Pigmentiphaga sp. H8: one gene and its partner. The protein of the gene in region 1 interacts with the protein of each later gene in a pairwise test. Links are inferred from orthologs where the notes say so. Each region holds a gene or a part of one and is shown in the gene's direction. Other genes may lie near its edges.

What was found.
Region 2: the proteins of trkA (region 1) and ptsN interact in binary tests that used the Escherichia coli proteins (3 or more experiments, as listed by UniProt). The link is inferred for Pigmentiphaga sp. H8 from one-to-one orthologs.

The regions. Positions count from the first base shown.
Region 1 is NZ_CP033966.1:216,175-223,752, forward strand. The notes cover bases 3,100-6,096. They hold trkA (Trk system potassium transporter TrkA), read left to right. Parts: upstream 3,100-3,908; coding sequence 3,909-5,285; downstream 5,286-6,096. Other genes in these bases: EGT29_RS01055 (PAS domain-containing sensor histidine kinase), read left to right, coding at 3,100-3,160; EGT29_RS01060 (response regulator), read left to right, coding at 3,178-3,912; EGT29_RS01070 (TrkH family potassium uptake protein), read left to right, coding at 5,304-6,096. Also shown: EGT29_RS28680 (DUF4390 domain-containing protein), read left to right, coding at 1-680; more of EGT29_RS01055, read left to right, coding at 704-3,099; more of EGT29_RS01070, read left to right, coding at 6,097-6,773; EGT29_RS01075 (DUF3567 domain-containing protein), read left to right, coding at 7,246-7,494. UniProt on the Escherichia coli protein: Part of the constitutive potassium transport systems TrkG and TrkH. May regulate the transport activity of TrkG and TrkH systems. Binds to NAD(+) and NADH.
Region 2 is NZ_CP033966.1:807,759-815,121, reverse strand. Bases 1,448-4,229 are described here. They hold ptsN (PTS IIA-like nitrogen regulatory protein PtsN), read left to right. Parts: upstream 1,448-2,491; coding sequence 2,492-2,968; downstream 2,969-4,229. Other genes in these bases: rapZ (RNase adapter RapZ), read left to right, coding at 4,125-4,229; hprK (HPr(Ser) kinase/phosphatase), read left to right, coding at 3,008-3,940; hpf (ribosome hibernation-promoting factor, HPF/YfiA family), read left to right, coding at 1,768-2,097; EGT29_RS03985 (RNA polymerase factor sigma-54), read left to right, coding at 1,448-1,491. Also shown: lptB (LPS export ABC transporter ATP-binding protein), read left to right, coding at 1-6; more of EGT29_RS03985, read left to right, coding at 16-1,447; more of rapZ, read left to right, coding at 4,230-5,057; EGT29_RS03960 (septal ring lytic transglycosylase RlpA family protein), read left to right, coding at 5,061-6,140; EGT29_RS28915 (MFS transporter), read right to left, coding at 6,154-6,408. UniProt on the Escherichia coli protein: Seems to have a role in regulating nitrogen assimilation.

The DNA.
Region 1 (7,578 bases):
TCGAGGATGCCGTCGCGCGCGGCTTGCCGCTGTATTTCTCGGTCGAGGTCGAGATCCGCCGGCCCCGCTGGTACTGGTTCGACGAGGTCGTGCTGTCCTCGAACCAGACATGGCGCATCGTCTACAACCCGCTGACGCGCCAGTGGCGCGTGCATTCCGGCAACCTCGCGCTGCCCGTGGGGTCGCTGGTCGAGGCCTTGTCGGTCGTGCGCCACGTGCGCAACTGGCGCATCGGCGACCGCGACGCGCTGAGTTCCGACACGCGCTACGAAGGCCGGCTGCGCGTACGGTTCGACATCTCCCAGCTTTCCAAGCCGTTCCAGGTCAACGCCCTGAACAGCAGCGACTGGTCGCTGGCGACGCCCTGGACGGAATTCAGCGTGCGCCTGGGCAAGGAGGTCGTGCCGCAGCCCAGTTCCAATGCCGCGCCGCCCGCCGCCGCCCAGCCCGGCCTGCCGCCGCCTCCGGTGCCGCCTCCCTATGCCGTGCAGCCTCCCGCCGGCTCCGGCGCCGTGCCCATGCAGTCCGTTCCCGCCCAGTCGGCGCCCCCGTCGCCCTCCGCGCCCATCGTCCCCGCCAACGGCGCCTCCTCCGGCGGCAATGGCCTGGTCCTGCCAGGCGGATCGCCCCACCCGAGCCCCCGGGGACTGGGCCTGACTCCTCCCACGGAGTCCCAATGATGCGAACCCGCCGCGTACGTATCCTGAACCGCTTCCTGCGCGTCCTCCTGGGCATGGGAGGCGTGAGCGCCCTCTTGCTGCTGTTCCTGCTGGCCTGGTCCACCGGCAACTCCTCCCGCCTGGAACAGCAGTACGGCCTGCTGCTGGGGCTCAACGCCATCATCGCCCTGGCGCTGTTCGCCTGGGTGGTCGCGCTGACCGTCAGGCTGATGGGGCAGTTGCGGCGCGGACAGTTCGGCGCCCGGCTCACCTCCCGCTTCGCGCTGGCATTCGCGCTGGTGGGGGTGGTGCCCGGCGTGCTGATCTACATGCTGTCGGTGCAGTTCCTGTCGCGTTCCATCGAGTCCTGGTTCAACGTGCGGGTGGATACCGCGCTCGAGTCCGGCTTGAACCTCGGCCGGGCGGCGCTCGATTCGCAGCTCCAGGAGATGAACGCCAAGGCGCGCACCATGTCGATCGAACTGGGCGAGAACCAGGAGTCGAACGTGGGGCTGTCGCTGACCCGCCTGCGCGAGCAGGTGGGGGTGCAGGACGCGATGGTGTTCACCTCCAGCGGCCGGGTCATCGCCTGGTCCACCAACTCCTACGGCACGCTGGTGCCGGAGACGCCCACGCCGCAGGTGCTGCGGCAGCTGAAGATCGCGCGTTCCTATGCGGCCGCCGAGGCCAACAGCACCGCCAGCCCGACCACCGTGGACGGCGTGCAGGGACCGCTGGGCACGACCCGCGATACGTCCAACGGCGGCGCCCTGCGCCTGCGCGTGATCGTTCCCATCGCGCCCGTCGGCGGCTTCGAGCTGCCCGGCGTGCTGCCGGCCGAGTCGCGCTACCTGCAGCTGTTGCAGGGTGTGCCGGAACAGATCGCCAGCAACGCCGAGGAGGTCCAGAGCGGCTACCGCGACTACCAGGAGCTGTCGCTGTCGCGGGTGGGCCTGCGCAAGCTGTACGGCATCACGCTGACCCTGGCGCTGCTGCTGGCGGTGTTCGCGGCGATCGCGGCGGCCTTCTCGCTGTCGTCCCGGATGGTGCGGCCGCTGCTGCGCCTGGCCGAGGGCACGCAGGCGGTGGGAGTGGGCGACTACCGGCCCATTCCGGAACCGCCCCAGAGCGACGAGCTGGGCCAGCTGACCCGGTCGTTCAACGCCATGACCCGCCAGCTGGACGAGGCGCGCCGCATGGTCGAGAGCAACCGGCGCCAGCTCGAACGCAGCAACGTCTACCTGGAAAGCATCCTGTCGAACCTGTCGTCGGGGGTGCTGGTGTTCGACGAGGCCTTCCGCGTCGCCACCGTGAACCGCGGCGCCCAGCAGATCCTGCGGGTGGACCTGCGCGCGGTCACCGGGCGGCCGCTGGAAACCGTGGACGGGCTGACCGCCTTCGCGCAGACCATACGCACGGCCTTCGCCGAGCACGCGGCGGCGGGCACCGGGCGCCAGTACTGGCAACAGCAGTTCGAGATCGTCCGGCCGCAGCCGGCTGCCGGCACGCAAGCCGTGCGCGAAGGTAACAATTCCGATCCCAACGGCGACGACAATACGATTACCCTGCTCGCGCGAGGATCACACCTGCCGGTGGCGGGAGCGAGTGGGGGCTACGTGGTCGTGTTCGACGACATTACCGAGGTCATCTCTGCCAACCGCGCCGTCGCCTGGGGCGAGGTCGCGCGACGGCTGGCGCACGAGATCAAGAATCCCCTGACGCCCATCCAGCTCTCGGCCGAGCGGATCGCCATCAAGCTGGCCGACAAGCTCGCGCAGCCCGACGCCGACATGCTCAAGCGGTCGACCACCACCATCATCAACCAGGTCAGTTCCATGCAGCGCATGGTGGACGATTTCCGCGAATACGCCAGGACGCCGCCGGCCCAGCACCAGCTGCTGGACTTGAACGAGCTGGTGGCCGAGGTACTGACCTTGTACGGATGGGACACGGCGGGCGGCGTGCTGAAGGCCGGCACCGGCAACATCGCGCTGTCGGTCGACCTGGAGTCGGTGCTGCCGCGCGTGCGCGGCGACGCCACCCAGTTGCGCCAGGTCATCCACAACCTGATCGCCAACGCCCGCGACTCGATCGAAGAGAAGGCCAAGGAAGCGGCCCGCCAGGCGGGAGACGGCGCGCCGGCCGGGCCCACGCCCAGCGACCGCATCTCGGTCAGCACCCGCCTGATCCAGACGCGGCTGCCCGACGGCCGCGAGCACGCGTCCATCAAATTCATGGTGACCGATACGGGCACCGGCTTCGCCGCCCGCATCCTGCAGCGCGCCTTCGAACCCTACATCACGACCAAGGTGCGGGGAACGGGGCTGGGGCTGGCCATCGTCAAGAAGATCGTCGAGGAGCACGGGGGCAGAATTGATCTTGCCAACCGGCCCGAAGGTGGGGCAATGGTCTCTATACTATTCACTCGGCTCGCCGGGGGTACGGACGTTGCACACGATGCCGCGCGTTTTTCCGAGACTGCGGGGGCGCAGTCCGCGTAACAGAGGTTGCTAAAGATATGGCCAGAATTTTGGTGGTTGACGACGAGGTCGGCATCCGCGAACTCCTGTCGGAAATTCTTTACGACGAAGGGCATACGGTCGATCTGGCCGAAAATGCCTCGGCCGCGCGCGCGCTGCGCGCCGCCAATCGTCCCGACGTGGTCTTGCTCGATATCTGGATGCCCGACACCGATGGCGTGACGCTGCTCAAGGAGTGGGCCGCCCAGGACCTGCTCGACATGCCCGTCATCATGATGAGCGGCCACGCGACCATCGATACGGCGGTCGAGGCGACCCGCATCGGCGCGATCGACTTCCTCGAGAAGCCGATCACCATGACGCGCCTGCTCAAGACCATCGCCGGCGCGCTGGAGCGGGGCCGGACGGGTGCCAAGCCGGCCGCGCCGCCAACCCCCGCGCGGCCCGCCATGCCGGGCTACGCGCCCGTGCCGCCCGCGGCCGGCGACGGCATGCGTGCGCCCGCCCCCGGGCTCGCGCCGGCCGTCGACCGCCCGGCGGGCACCGTGGCCATGCACGACAACCAGCCGCGTTCGCCGCTGCTCAGCCTCTCGCTCGACCTGCCGCTGCGCGAGGCGCGCGACGCCTTCGAGCGGGTCTATTTCGAGCACCACCTGGCGCGCGAGGGCGGCAGCATGACCCGCGTGGCCGACAAGACGGGGCTGGAGCGCACCCACCTGTACCGCAAGCTCAAGCAACTGGGAATCGAACTCTCGCGTAAACGCGGCGTATGAAGATCCTGATACTCGGCGCTGGCCAGGTGGGGACCAGCGTGGCCGAGAACCTGGTGTCCGAGCACAACGACATCACCGTCATCGATACCGACGGCGCCCGTCTGTCCGTGCTCCAGGATCGCCTGGACCTGCGGGGGTTGATGGGCAACGGCACCCACGTGTCCACCCTGCAGGAGGCCGGGGCGGCCGACGCCGATCTCTTCATTTCCTGCGTGACCGCCGACGAAAGCAACCTGGTCGCCTGCAAGATCGCCAAGAAAGTGTTCAACGTGCCGCGCTGCATCGCGCGCGTGCGTTCGTCCGAGTTCCTCGACCACGAGGAGCTGATGGCCGAGGACGGCTTCGACGTCGATCACCTGATCTGCCCCGAGCGCAGCGTGACCAGCTACATCGAGAAGCTGGTCGAGATCCCCGAGGCGCTCCAGGTGGTGGACTTCGCCGGCGGCCGCGTCTGTGCCGTGACCGTGCGCGCCGCCGCCGGCAGCCCGCTGGCGGACCAGCCCATCCAGACCCTGCGCGAGCGTCTGCCGGGCGCCGATGTCCGCATCATCGCGATCTTCCGCAACAACCGGTTGGTGCCGCCCGAGGGCGACACGCGCATCGAGCCGGGCGACGAGGTCCTTTTCCTGGCCAACACCCGCCACGTGCGCCAGATCATCCGCGAGCTGCGCGAGAGCGACAAGCGCGTCAAGCGGGTCATGATCGCCGGTGGCGGCAACATCGGCCTGCGGCTGGCCCGCAGCATCAGCGACCAGTGCGACGTCAAGGTCATCGAGCGCAATCGCCGGCGCTGCGAATTCCTGGCCACCCAGCTCCCCAGCCGTTCCCTGATCCTGAACGGCGACGCCACCGACGAGAACCTGCTGGAGGACGAGAACGTCGCCGAGATGGACCTGTTCCTGGCGCTGACCAGCGACGACGAGGACAACATCATGTCGTCGCTGCTGGCCAAGCGCATGGGCGCCCGCCGGGTGATCGCGCTGATCGGGCGCAAGAGCTACGGCGAGCTGATGGAGGGCGGCCGCATCGACATCGCCATTTCACCGTCCGAGGCCACCATAGGCGAGCTGCTGCGCTACGTGCGGCGCGGCGACGTGGTGTCCGTCCATCGCCTGCGGCACGGCGTGACCGAGGCCCTGGAGGCCATCGCCCACGGCGATGCCAAGTCCTCGAAGGTCGTGGGCCGCCGGATCGAGGACATCGACCTGCCGCAGGGCGCCACCATCGGCGCCGTGGTGCGCCAGGATGAAGTGCTGATGGCGCACCACGACACCATCATCGAGTCGGACGACCACGTCATCGTCTTCGTGGCGCACCAGCGGCTGATCGCGCAGGTGGAAAAGCTGTTCCAGGTCTCGGCGACCTTCTTCTGATCCTTCCGGCCTCGCTGCATGCGCAAACTGCTACCGGTCCTGCACGTCCTCGGACTCGTCATCGCCCTGTTCTCGATGACGATGGCGATTCCGCTGGCGACGTCCTTCATCTTTTCAGATGGGGCGCGGGACGCGTTCATCCATGCCATGATCGTCGGCCTGATCGCCGGACTGCTGCTGTGCCTGGCCACGCGCAGCCAGCGGCGCGAGCTGACGCCGCGCGACGGTTTCCTGCTGGTGTCCCTGGTCTGGAGCGTGCTGGCGCTGATCGCCACCCTGCCGCTCCTGTTCTACTACCACCAGATCGGCGCGCCGCTGTCGATGACCGACGCCTATTTCGAGGCCATGTCCGGCCTCACGACCACCGGCGCCACGGTGCTTTCCGGGCTGGACAACCTGCCGCCGTCGATCAATGTCTGGCGCTGCACCCTGGTCTGGATAGGCGGCATGGGTATCCTGGTGCTGGCGGTGGCCATCCTGCCCATGCTGGGCGCCGGCGGCAGCCAGTTGTTCCGGGCCGAGACGCCGGGCCCGATGAAGGACGAGAAGCTCACCCCGCGCATCACCGGCACGGCCAAGGGCCTGTATGCCATCTACATGCTGATCTCGGTCCTGTGCCTGCTGGCCTACCGGATGGCGGGCATGAACTGGTACGAGGCCTATTGCCACATGGCCTCGACCATCGGCCTGGGCGGTTTCTCGACCCGCGACGCGAGCTTCGCGGCCTTCGAATCGCCGGCCATCGAGATGGTCGCCGTGGTGTTCATGACCATCGCCGGCATCAGCTTCACCCTGCACTTCCAGGCGTTCCGGCGCCGCAGCCTGGGGCCCTACTGGCGCAGCACCGAGGCCAAGGCCTACCTGGCGGTGCTGGCCATCTCGGTGGCGGCCATCACCGCGCTCCTGCTGCAGCGGGGGAACTACGATTCGGTCTGGACCGCCCTGCGCTTCGCGCTGTTCAACACCGTGTCGGTGGCGACCACCACCGGCTTCGTCAGCACCGATTATTCGACCTGGCCCATCTTCGCCCCGGTCTGGATGCTGGTGCTTTCCTGCTTCGCCACCTGCGCCGGCTCCACCGGCGGCGGCATCAAGATGATCCGCGTGGTGATCCTGGTCAAGCAGGCGCGCCGGGAACTCATCCACATCCTGCACCCGCGCGCCATCAATCCGGTGCATATCGGCGGCCTGCCGGTGCCCAACCGGGTCGTGTTCTCGGTCATGGCCTTCATGCTGCTGTACTGGGCCTCGCTGATGGCGCTGACCATGGCCATGCTCTACACGGGCCTGGATCCCGTCACGGCCTTTACCGCCGTCCTGGCCAGCCTCAGCAATACCGGTCCCGGCCTCGCGGACGTCGGCCCGGCGGCCACGTTCGCCGTGCTGAGCGACGCCCAGACCTGGATATGCACCTTCGCCATGCTGATCGGCCGCTTGGAATTGTTTGCTGTACTCGTCCTGTTCACCCGGGCATTCTGGCGGAAATGAAGCCTGTCCCCGTCGTAATATTAGTTGGCACTCACTTACATGAAGGGCGCAGCCTGGCATTGGAAAATGCGCAAAAACAGGTGAGCGAAGGGTTGCAGGCGGTGATCGTCGAGGGCGGGCCGGGAACTTTGTCCGCCCCTGAGGGGGTCGAACTGGTACAGCTGGCGCCCGGGTGCGTTTGTTGCGTGGGGCAGTTACCGCTGCGGGTGACCGTGGCGAGGCTGCTCCGGCAAGCCCGGCCGGCCCGGCTGTGGATCGAGGTCAGCGCGGCCCGGCATGTCGCCGAGTTGCGCAGGCAGTTGGATGGACCAGGTTTTGCAGGAGCGGTGAAGCTGTACGGGGGTTAGGCCGGTATCGAGCATGGTGTGGCCGATAGGCGGTATCAATCCGGTTGGCCCTCTTGATTTCCAAACGTAGGCACCAACTTAATGAACAGGTGGTCGGTCAGACCCCTGTCTCCAGGAGCCAGACCATGGAAATGATCTACAACAGTCCCAACTATGTCGTGGTGGAGTTCGCCCAGCTCGATGGCGCCTCCGCGGGGGGATTCGAAATCGTCGACAAGCAGGCGCGCCGCGAGATCTACATCGCGGGCGAATCGGCCGAGCAATTCCGCTCCCAGGTGCGGGAACTGATCGCCACCGAGCCCTCGATGGAAGACGTGGACGAGTTCCTGAGCCAGTTCGACGACTACATGCACCATCCCGTCACCCTGCACTGAAGCCCCGGGGACCGGCGCCTCGCGCCGGTCTTCGTGTAAGTACATACTCTTCCCCGATGGGGCTATAATGGCCCCTGTCATCGC
Region 2 (7,363 bases), 590 kb from region 1 along the record:
ATGTAAGCGGTGCCCATGCTCAAACCCGGACTCCAACTTCGCACCTCCCAGCACCTGGCGCTGACGCCGGCGCTGCAGCAGTCGATCAAGCTGCTGCAGTTGTCGACGCTCGAACTCGAACACGAGATCGAGCAGATCCTGCAGGAGAACCCGCTGCTTGAACGCGAGGACGACCCTGTGGCGGCCACGCTGCGGGTCGACGCCGACGGCAGCATGCACACGACCACGCCCGCCTCGCCGGAAGCCGACGCCGAACCGGGCGGCGAGGCCGTGGAGGCGCCGTCGCCGGCCGACGCCGGCGACGCGCCGGACCTGCCCGACATGCCGGAGCTGCACCGCCCCGGCGGCGAGCACGACGACGACACCGCGCCGCAATTGGCGGCGCCCGATGCCTCGCTGCGCGAGCACCTGCTGGGCCAGCTCGCGCTGACGCAGGCCACGCCGCGCGATGCGGCGCTGGTGACGGCGCTGGTCGACGAACTGGACGACAACGGCTACCTGGACGTGTCGCTGGAAGAACTGGCCGCGCTGTTCCCGCCCGAGCTGGAAATCGACGCCGACGAACTGCGTTCGGCGCTGGGGCTGCTCCAGTCCTTCGATCCGGCCGGCGTGGGCGCCCGCAACATCTCCGAATGCCTGTGCCTGCAATTGCGCGTGCCGGACCTCGATTGCCTGCCCGAGGCCCGCGATGCCGACGTGCTGGCCCTGGCCCGCCAGATCGCCGCCCAGCACCTGCCGCTGCTGGGCGCGCGGGACTACGCCAAGCTGCGCAAGGCGCTGGGCTGCAACGACGACCAGCTGCGCGCGGCCCAGAGCCTGATCCGCCGGCTCGACCCGCGACCCGGTTCGCGCTATTCGTCGCCCGCCGCGGACTACGTCGTGCCCGACGTGATCGTGCGCAAGGCCGGCAACCAGTGGCGCGCCATGCTCAACGGCGAAGCCATGCCGCGGCTGCGCATCAACCAGATGTACGCGCAGATCCTGAAGTCCGAGCGCAGCTCGGCCCATCCCGGGCTGTCCTCGCAGCTGCAGGAGGCGCGCTGGCTGATACGCAATGTCCAGCAACGCTTCGACACCATTCTGCGCGTGGCCCAGGCCATCGTCGACCGGCAGCAGGGTTTCCTCAACCATGGCGAAGTCGCCATGCGGCCTCTTGTATTACGCGAAATAGCAGATACACTAGGCTTGCATGAGTCGACGATCTCACGCGTCACTACGCAGAAATACATGCTCACCCCGCTGGGGACTTTCGAGTTGAAGTATTTCTTCGGCAGCCACGTCGCCACGGAGACCGGAGGAGCGGCATCGTCCACGGCGATCCGTGCGCTGATCAAGCAACTCATTGGTGCGGAGGATCCTACCCAGCCACTATCCGACAGCCAACTTGCGCAGACGCTGGGGGAGCAGGGTATCGTCGTGGCCCGCCGCACGGTGGCCAAATACCGCGAAGCGCTCAAGATTCCGCCGGTTTCCCTGCGTAAGAGCATCTAGTACGGATCGCGCCCGCGCGGCATCGCATGCCGCGCATCCATCACCTGATCGCGATGCTAGGGTTAGACCGTACTTGAAAGCCCCGGATAAAGGCTCATCTTTATAGCAACCGCTGAAAACGCATGTGCCAGCCACTTCGATTGCGTGGCGACATCCGGAACGTTCGGAGCGACGCAAGCAAAGTGGCACGCTCGTGCCACAAGCGCCCATGCCCTGCGGACATGGGCGCGGGCTCCGGGGAAGTCTCCCGGTACATTGCTTCAAGGAGGGCTTTACATGAATCTGAGCATCAGCGGACATCACCTCATCGTGACCCCTGCCATACGTGAGTACGTCCTGAACAAGCTCACGCGGGTGCTGAGGCATTTCGATCACGTCATCGATATCCAGGTGCTGCTTTCCGTGGAAAAACTGCGCCACAGCGCGGAAATCACCATGCATCTCCGAGGCAAGGACGTCCATTGCGAGGCCCAAGAAGAAAATCTATACGCGGCCATCGACGCCCTTGTCGATAAAGTCGACCGACAGGTCATCAAGTACAAGGACAAGGTCCAGCGACCTCGGGTCGAGGAAGCAATGAAGAGAATTCCCCCCCCTACGCCCTGACGGGCGCCCCCCGGGGGGCGGCACTGGCGGACCGGCGGAGCCGGATCCGCGGTGCCCCTGGATAAAACATCGGCTGGCGGGGGAAGGAGGCTTTTCCCGCCGTTGTTTCGTTTAAAGGATGAGTTCGCGTCCAGTTACCCGTGATCAGAATCGAGAAATGCCGCGCTGCGCCATGGTTTTCGAGGGACTGGGTAGGGCCCCGGGTGGGCGCTTCCTTCGTGGGACGAGGGCGTGTGATGCCAGGTCGGGATACGGACGGGTTGTTTGCGGGGCACAAAAGTGCCGCTTTTCGTGACAGAACCGGGACGCTGGCTATAATCGACGTCCATCTCCAAAAGATGTCGCCCGGTCCATCTATTGTGCGAATTTGTATCGCCCGACCGGCGCATACGTTATGAATCTGATCTCGCGGATACTCCCCCCTTCGAACGTGCTGCTTGATCTGGAAGTCACCAGCAAGAAGCGCGTTTTCGAACAAGTCGGCCTATTGTTCGAGAACAATCACGGCATCGCCCGCTCGGTGGTGTTCGACAGCCTGTTCGCGCGCGAACGGCTCGGCTCGACCGGCCTGGGTCAAGGCGTAGCCGTGCCGCACGGCCGCATCAAGGGGCTGACCGATGCGGTGGCCGCCTTCGTGCGCCTGGCTCAGCCCATCAATTTCGACGCCCCCGATGGCAAGCCCGTGCAAATGCTGGTATTCCTGCTCGTACCCGAGCAGGCCACGCAGGTGCACCTGGAAATCCTGTCCGAGCTGGCGCAGATGCTGTCCAACCGCGCGCTGCGCGAGGCCCTGGCCACCGAACCCTCGGCCAGCGCGATCCACTCGCTGCTGACCCACTGGGAACCGGCCCAGTCCGACGCCGCGGTCTGACCCGGCCGGCCCCGGTCGGCCGCCTTTTCCGTGTGCCCCATGCTTACTATCGAAAAACTGGTCGACGAAAACACCGACAAGATTTCCTTGAGCTGGCTGGCGGGGCGCTCGAACGCGAATCGCTCGCCGCTGCCCGACACCTGCCTGGCCGCTGCCGACCTGGTCGGCCACCTGAACCTCATCCACCCGTCCCGCATCCAGGTCTTCGGCCACGAGGAACTGGCGTTCTACGCCCGGCTGGAAGCCCGCCGGCGCGCCCACCACCTGGATGAACTGCTGGCCAGCGGCGTGCCGGCCATCATCATGGCCGACGGCCTGGCCGCCCCGGCCGACCTGCTGGAACACTGCGAACAGCGCAACGTGCCGCTGCTGGCCTCGCCCCGCTCGGCGGCGCAGGTCATCGACCTGCTGCGCATCTACCTGGCCAAGAAGCTCGCCCCCGTCACCACCGTGCACGGCGTGTTCATGGACGTGCTCGGCATGGGCGTGCTGATCTCCGGCGAATCGGGCCTGGGCAAGAGCGAGCTGGCGCTGGAACTGATTTCGCGCGGCCACGGCCTGGTCGCCGACGACGCCGTGGAGTTCTCGCGCATCGCTCCCAACCTGATCGAGGGCCGGTGCCCGCCGCTGCTGCAGAACATGCTGGAAGTGCGCGGCCTCGGGCTGCTGGACATCCGCGCGATCTTCGGCGAGACCTCGGTGCGCCGGAAGATGAAGCTCAAGATCATCGTCCACCTGGTCCGCACCACCTCGCCCGAAGCCAATTTCGAGCGCCTTCCCCTCCAGGCCATGACCCAGGACGTGCTGGCCCTGCCCATACGCAAGGTCGTCCTGCCCGTGGCCGCCGGCCGCAACCTGGCCGTGCTGGTCGAGGCGGCGGTCCGCAACGCCATCCTGCAACTGCGCGGCATCGACACCATGACCGAGTTCATGGAACGGCAGATGGACGCCATCCAGAACGGCGAGCCGTAGAGGTCCCCCCCCTACGCCCTTCGGGCGCCCCCCAGGGGGCGAAACCGGCGGACCGGCAAAGCCGGATCCGCGGTTTCCTGGCAACCAATAGGCTGGCGTGGGTAGGGGGAAAGGGGGACAGGTTTGGGAGTGTGCGTTATTGTTCAGGCTTCGAACGAACCTCTTTTACGAGGCAAAGCCTGCTGTGTTACGTGTCGTTTTCATCACCGGTATCTCGGGCTCGGGCAAGTCCGTGGCTCTTCGTACCCTGGAGGATTTCGGCTACAACTGCGTCGATAATCTTCCTGTCCGTTTTCTTCACGATTTCATCGCGGCCGCGCACGATGAAGGGCTGCAGCGTGTCGGGGTATCCATCGATGCGCGCTCCAGCGGGGCGATCGCCAGCCTGCCGGGCACCATCAATGCGCTGCGCGCGCTGGGCACCGAGATCCGCGTGGTATTCCTGGACGCCGATACCGGTACGCTGGTGCAGCGTTATTCGGAGTCGCGCCGCCGCCATCCGCTAACCGACAAGCTTTTCCACGAAGGCGTCGCGCCCTCGGTCGAGGCCTGCATCGCGCATGAGCGCGAGCTGCTGGGACCGCTGCGCGAGCTGGGGCACGTCATCGACACCACGGGGCTGACGCCCTCGCAACTGCGGTCCTGGGTGCGCAACGTGGTGCAGGCCGATACCGTGCCGCTGGTCCTGACCTTCGAATCGTTCGCGTTCAAGGAAAGCGTGCCGCTGGACGCGGACCTGATGTTCGACGTGCGCTGCCTGCCCAACCCCCACTACGACCCGGTCCTGCGGCCGTTGACGGGGCGGGACGCCCCGGTGGCGAACTTCCTGGCGGCCATCCCCAGCGTGGGGCGCATGATCGACGACATCGCCGCCTTCATCCGCACCTGGCTGCCCGAGTACATGCAGGACACGCGCAGCTACCTGACGGTGGCCATAGGCTGTACGGGCGGCACGCACCGGTCGGTCTACGTGGTGGAACAGCTGGCCGCCATGTTCGCGGGCCAGGGACAGGTGCTGGTGCGCCACCGTGCACAAAAGCAGTTCGACCTTTATGATCCGGGCGGCGGCCCCGCCGAGGCGCCGCCGCTTGCCAGACCCCAGCATCCAGGACCCTAGACGATGAAGCAGACCGACCGGCCTCCCCTGCCTGGCGCGCGCCCCACGACCAGCCGCCCATTGCGCGGGGGGACCAAAGGTCCCCTGCTCTGGGCGGCGGTCTGCGCCACGGTGCTCCTGGCCGCCTGCGGCACCACGCCCAAGGGGCCGTCTGGTTCGCGCGGCGGCGGCTACTACAAGGACGACGGCCCGCCGTCCAATCCGCCCGCCAACCTGGACCTGGTGCCCGACCCGCTGCCGGCCGTGGAACCGCTGGCCAGCGGCGCGAACAAGCCCTACGTGATCTTCGGCAAGCGCTACGTTCCCGACACCTCCATGCAGCCCTACAAGGTGCGCGGCGTCGCGTCGTGGTACGGCCGCAAGTTCCATGGCGCGCGCACGTCGAACGGCGAGATCTACGACATGTACGCGATGACCGCGGCCCATACCACGCTGCCCATCCCCAGCTACGCCCGCGTCACGCGGGTCGGGACGGGCAAGTCGGTGATCGTGCGCGTGAACGACCGCGGCCCGTTCCACAGCGACCGCATCATCGATCTTTCCTACACCGCCGCCTACAAGCTGGGCCTGCTCTCGCAGGGCAGCGGCGAAGTCGAGGTCGAATGGCTGGGCCCGCAGGAAATCGCCAGGATCCGCAACGAGCGCGGCAGCGCTCCCATGCTGGCCGCGGCGCCCGCGCCGGTGGCCGAGGCCGAGGTGGTCGCCATCCCGGTGGCCACGCAGCCACCGGCCAGCCAGGTACGGGAACTGCCGCCGCTGGCGTCCCCCTTGCCGGCAGCAAGCCCCGCGCCCATGGCAGGCGGCGTGCAGGTCCCGCTGGCGGCCACCACGCCGGTGGTGTCGTCACCGCAATCGGGCATCTTCCTGCAAGTGGGCGCCTTCAGCGGCCAGCGCAACGCCGAGGACCTGGCATCCCGGATCCGGACCCAGTTGGGGGACCAGACCGAACCGCTGCGCATCGTGAACACCGATAGCCTGCACCGCGTGCACCTGGGCCCCTACCCCTCGCGCGAAAGCGCGCTGGCGGCCGCGCAGCGCGTGCAGGCCAGGCTGGACATCGCCCCGGTCATCGTCGTGCGCTGACCGGGCGCCACCGCTATTCCAGCTCGCCGCCCTTGGTCTCGGGCAGGAAGAAATACACGATGACCGCGGCCAGCGCGAAGAACCCGGCGGTGGCTCCCAGCGCGCTCGCGACGCCGTGGGTAGCCGAGAAAAAGCCCACCGCGGCCGGCGCCAGCGCGCTGGTGGCCCGGCCGGTGTTGTAGATGAAGCCCTGCGCGGTCGCGCGGATGCTGGTCGGGAACAGCTCGGCGAAGGTAGGCGCGAAACCGCTGTAGAACCCCGTGCCCACGAAGGCGCGCGGTCGCGCGGATGCTGGTCGGGAACAGCTCGGCGAAGGTAGGCGCGAAACCGCTGTAGAACCCCGTGCCCACGAAGGCGACCAGCGGTCCGAACGCCAGCAGCACCAGGCTGGACTCGATCTGCACGTACAGCGGCACGCACACGGCCGAGAGCAGGAAGAACAGGATGAAGGCCATGCGGCGGCCGATCCGGTCGGCGATGTAGCCGAAGCAGATGAAGCCCAGTGCCGCGCCCACCTGCATGATGACGATCCAGGTCGTGGACTTGGTCAGGTCCAGGCCGGCGCCGCCCGCGCTGACGGGCGTGGCCAGATAGGTCGGAATCCACGTGAACAGGCCCCAGTAGCCGCACATGGCCGCGGCGGTGAAGGCCAGGCCGACCACCGTGCTGCGCAGGTGCTGGCCGAACAGCAGCTTCAGGGTGGCGCCGACGCCCAGGCGCTCTTTCTGGCCCGCCCAGATCTCGGGCTCGGACGCATGGCGGCGCACCCAGAATGCGAACAGCGCGGGCACCAGGCCGACCGCGAACACCCAGCGCCAGCCCAGCGTGGGCAGCACCAGCGCCGCGACGATGGCCGCCAGCGCATAGCCGGCGGCGAAGGCGCTCTGCACCCAGGCCATGACCTTGCCGCGGTGCTTGGCCGGCCACGTCTCGGTGACCAGGGCCGCGCCCGCCGACCATTCCCCGCCCACCCCCAGGCCCAGCAGGAAGCGGAAGATCAGCAGTTGCGTGACGTTTTGCGAGAAGCCGCACAAGGCCGTGCCGATGGAATAGCACGCGATGCTGAGCACCAGCGACCGCGTCCGGCCCAGCCGGTCGGCCAGGAAACCGAAGATCAGGCCGCCGAAAGCCGTGGCCAGCAGCGTCATCGAGGCGATGACGCCGGCCGCGCCGCTGTCGAAATTCAATTCGGCACGCATCTGCGTGATCACCATGGCGAACAG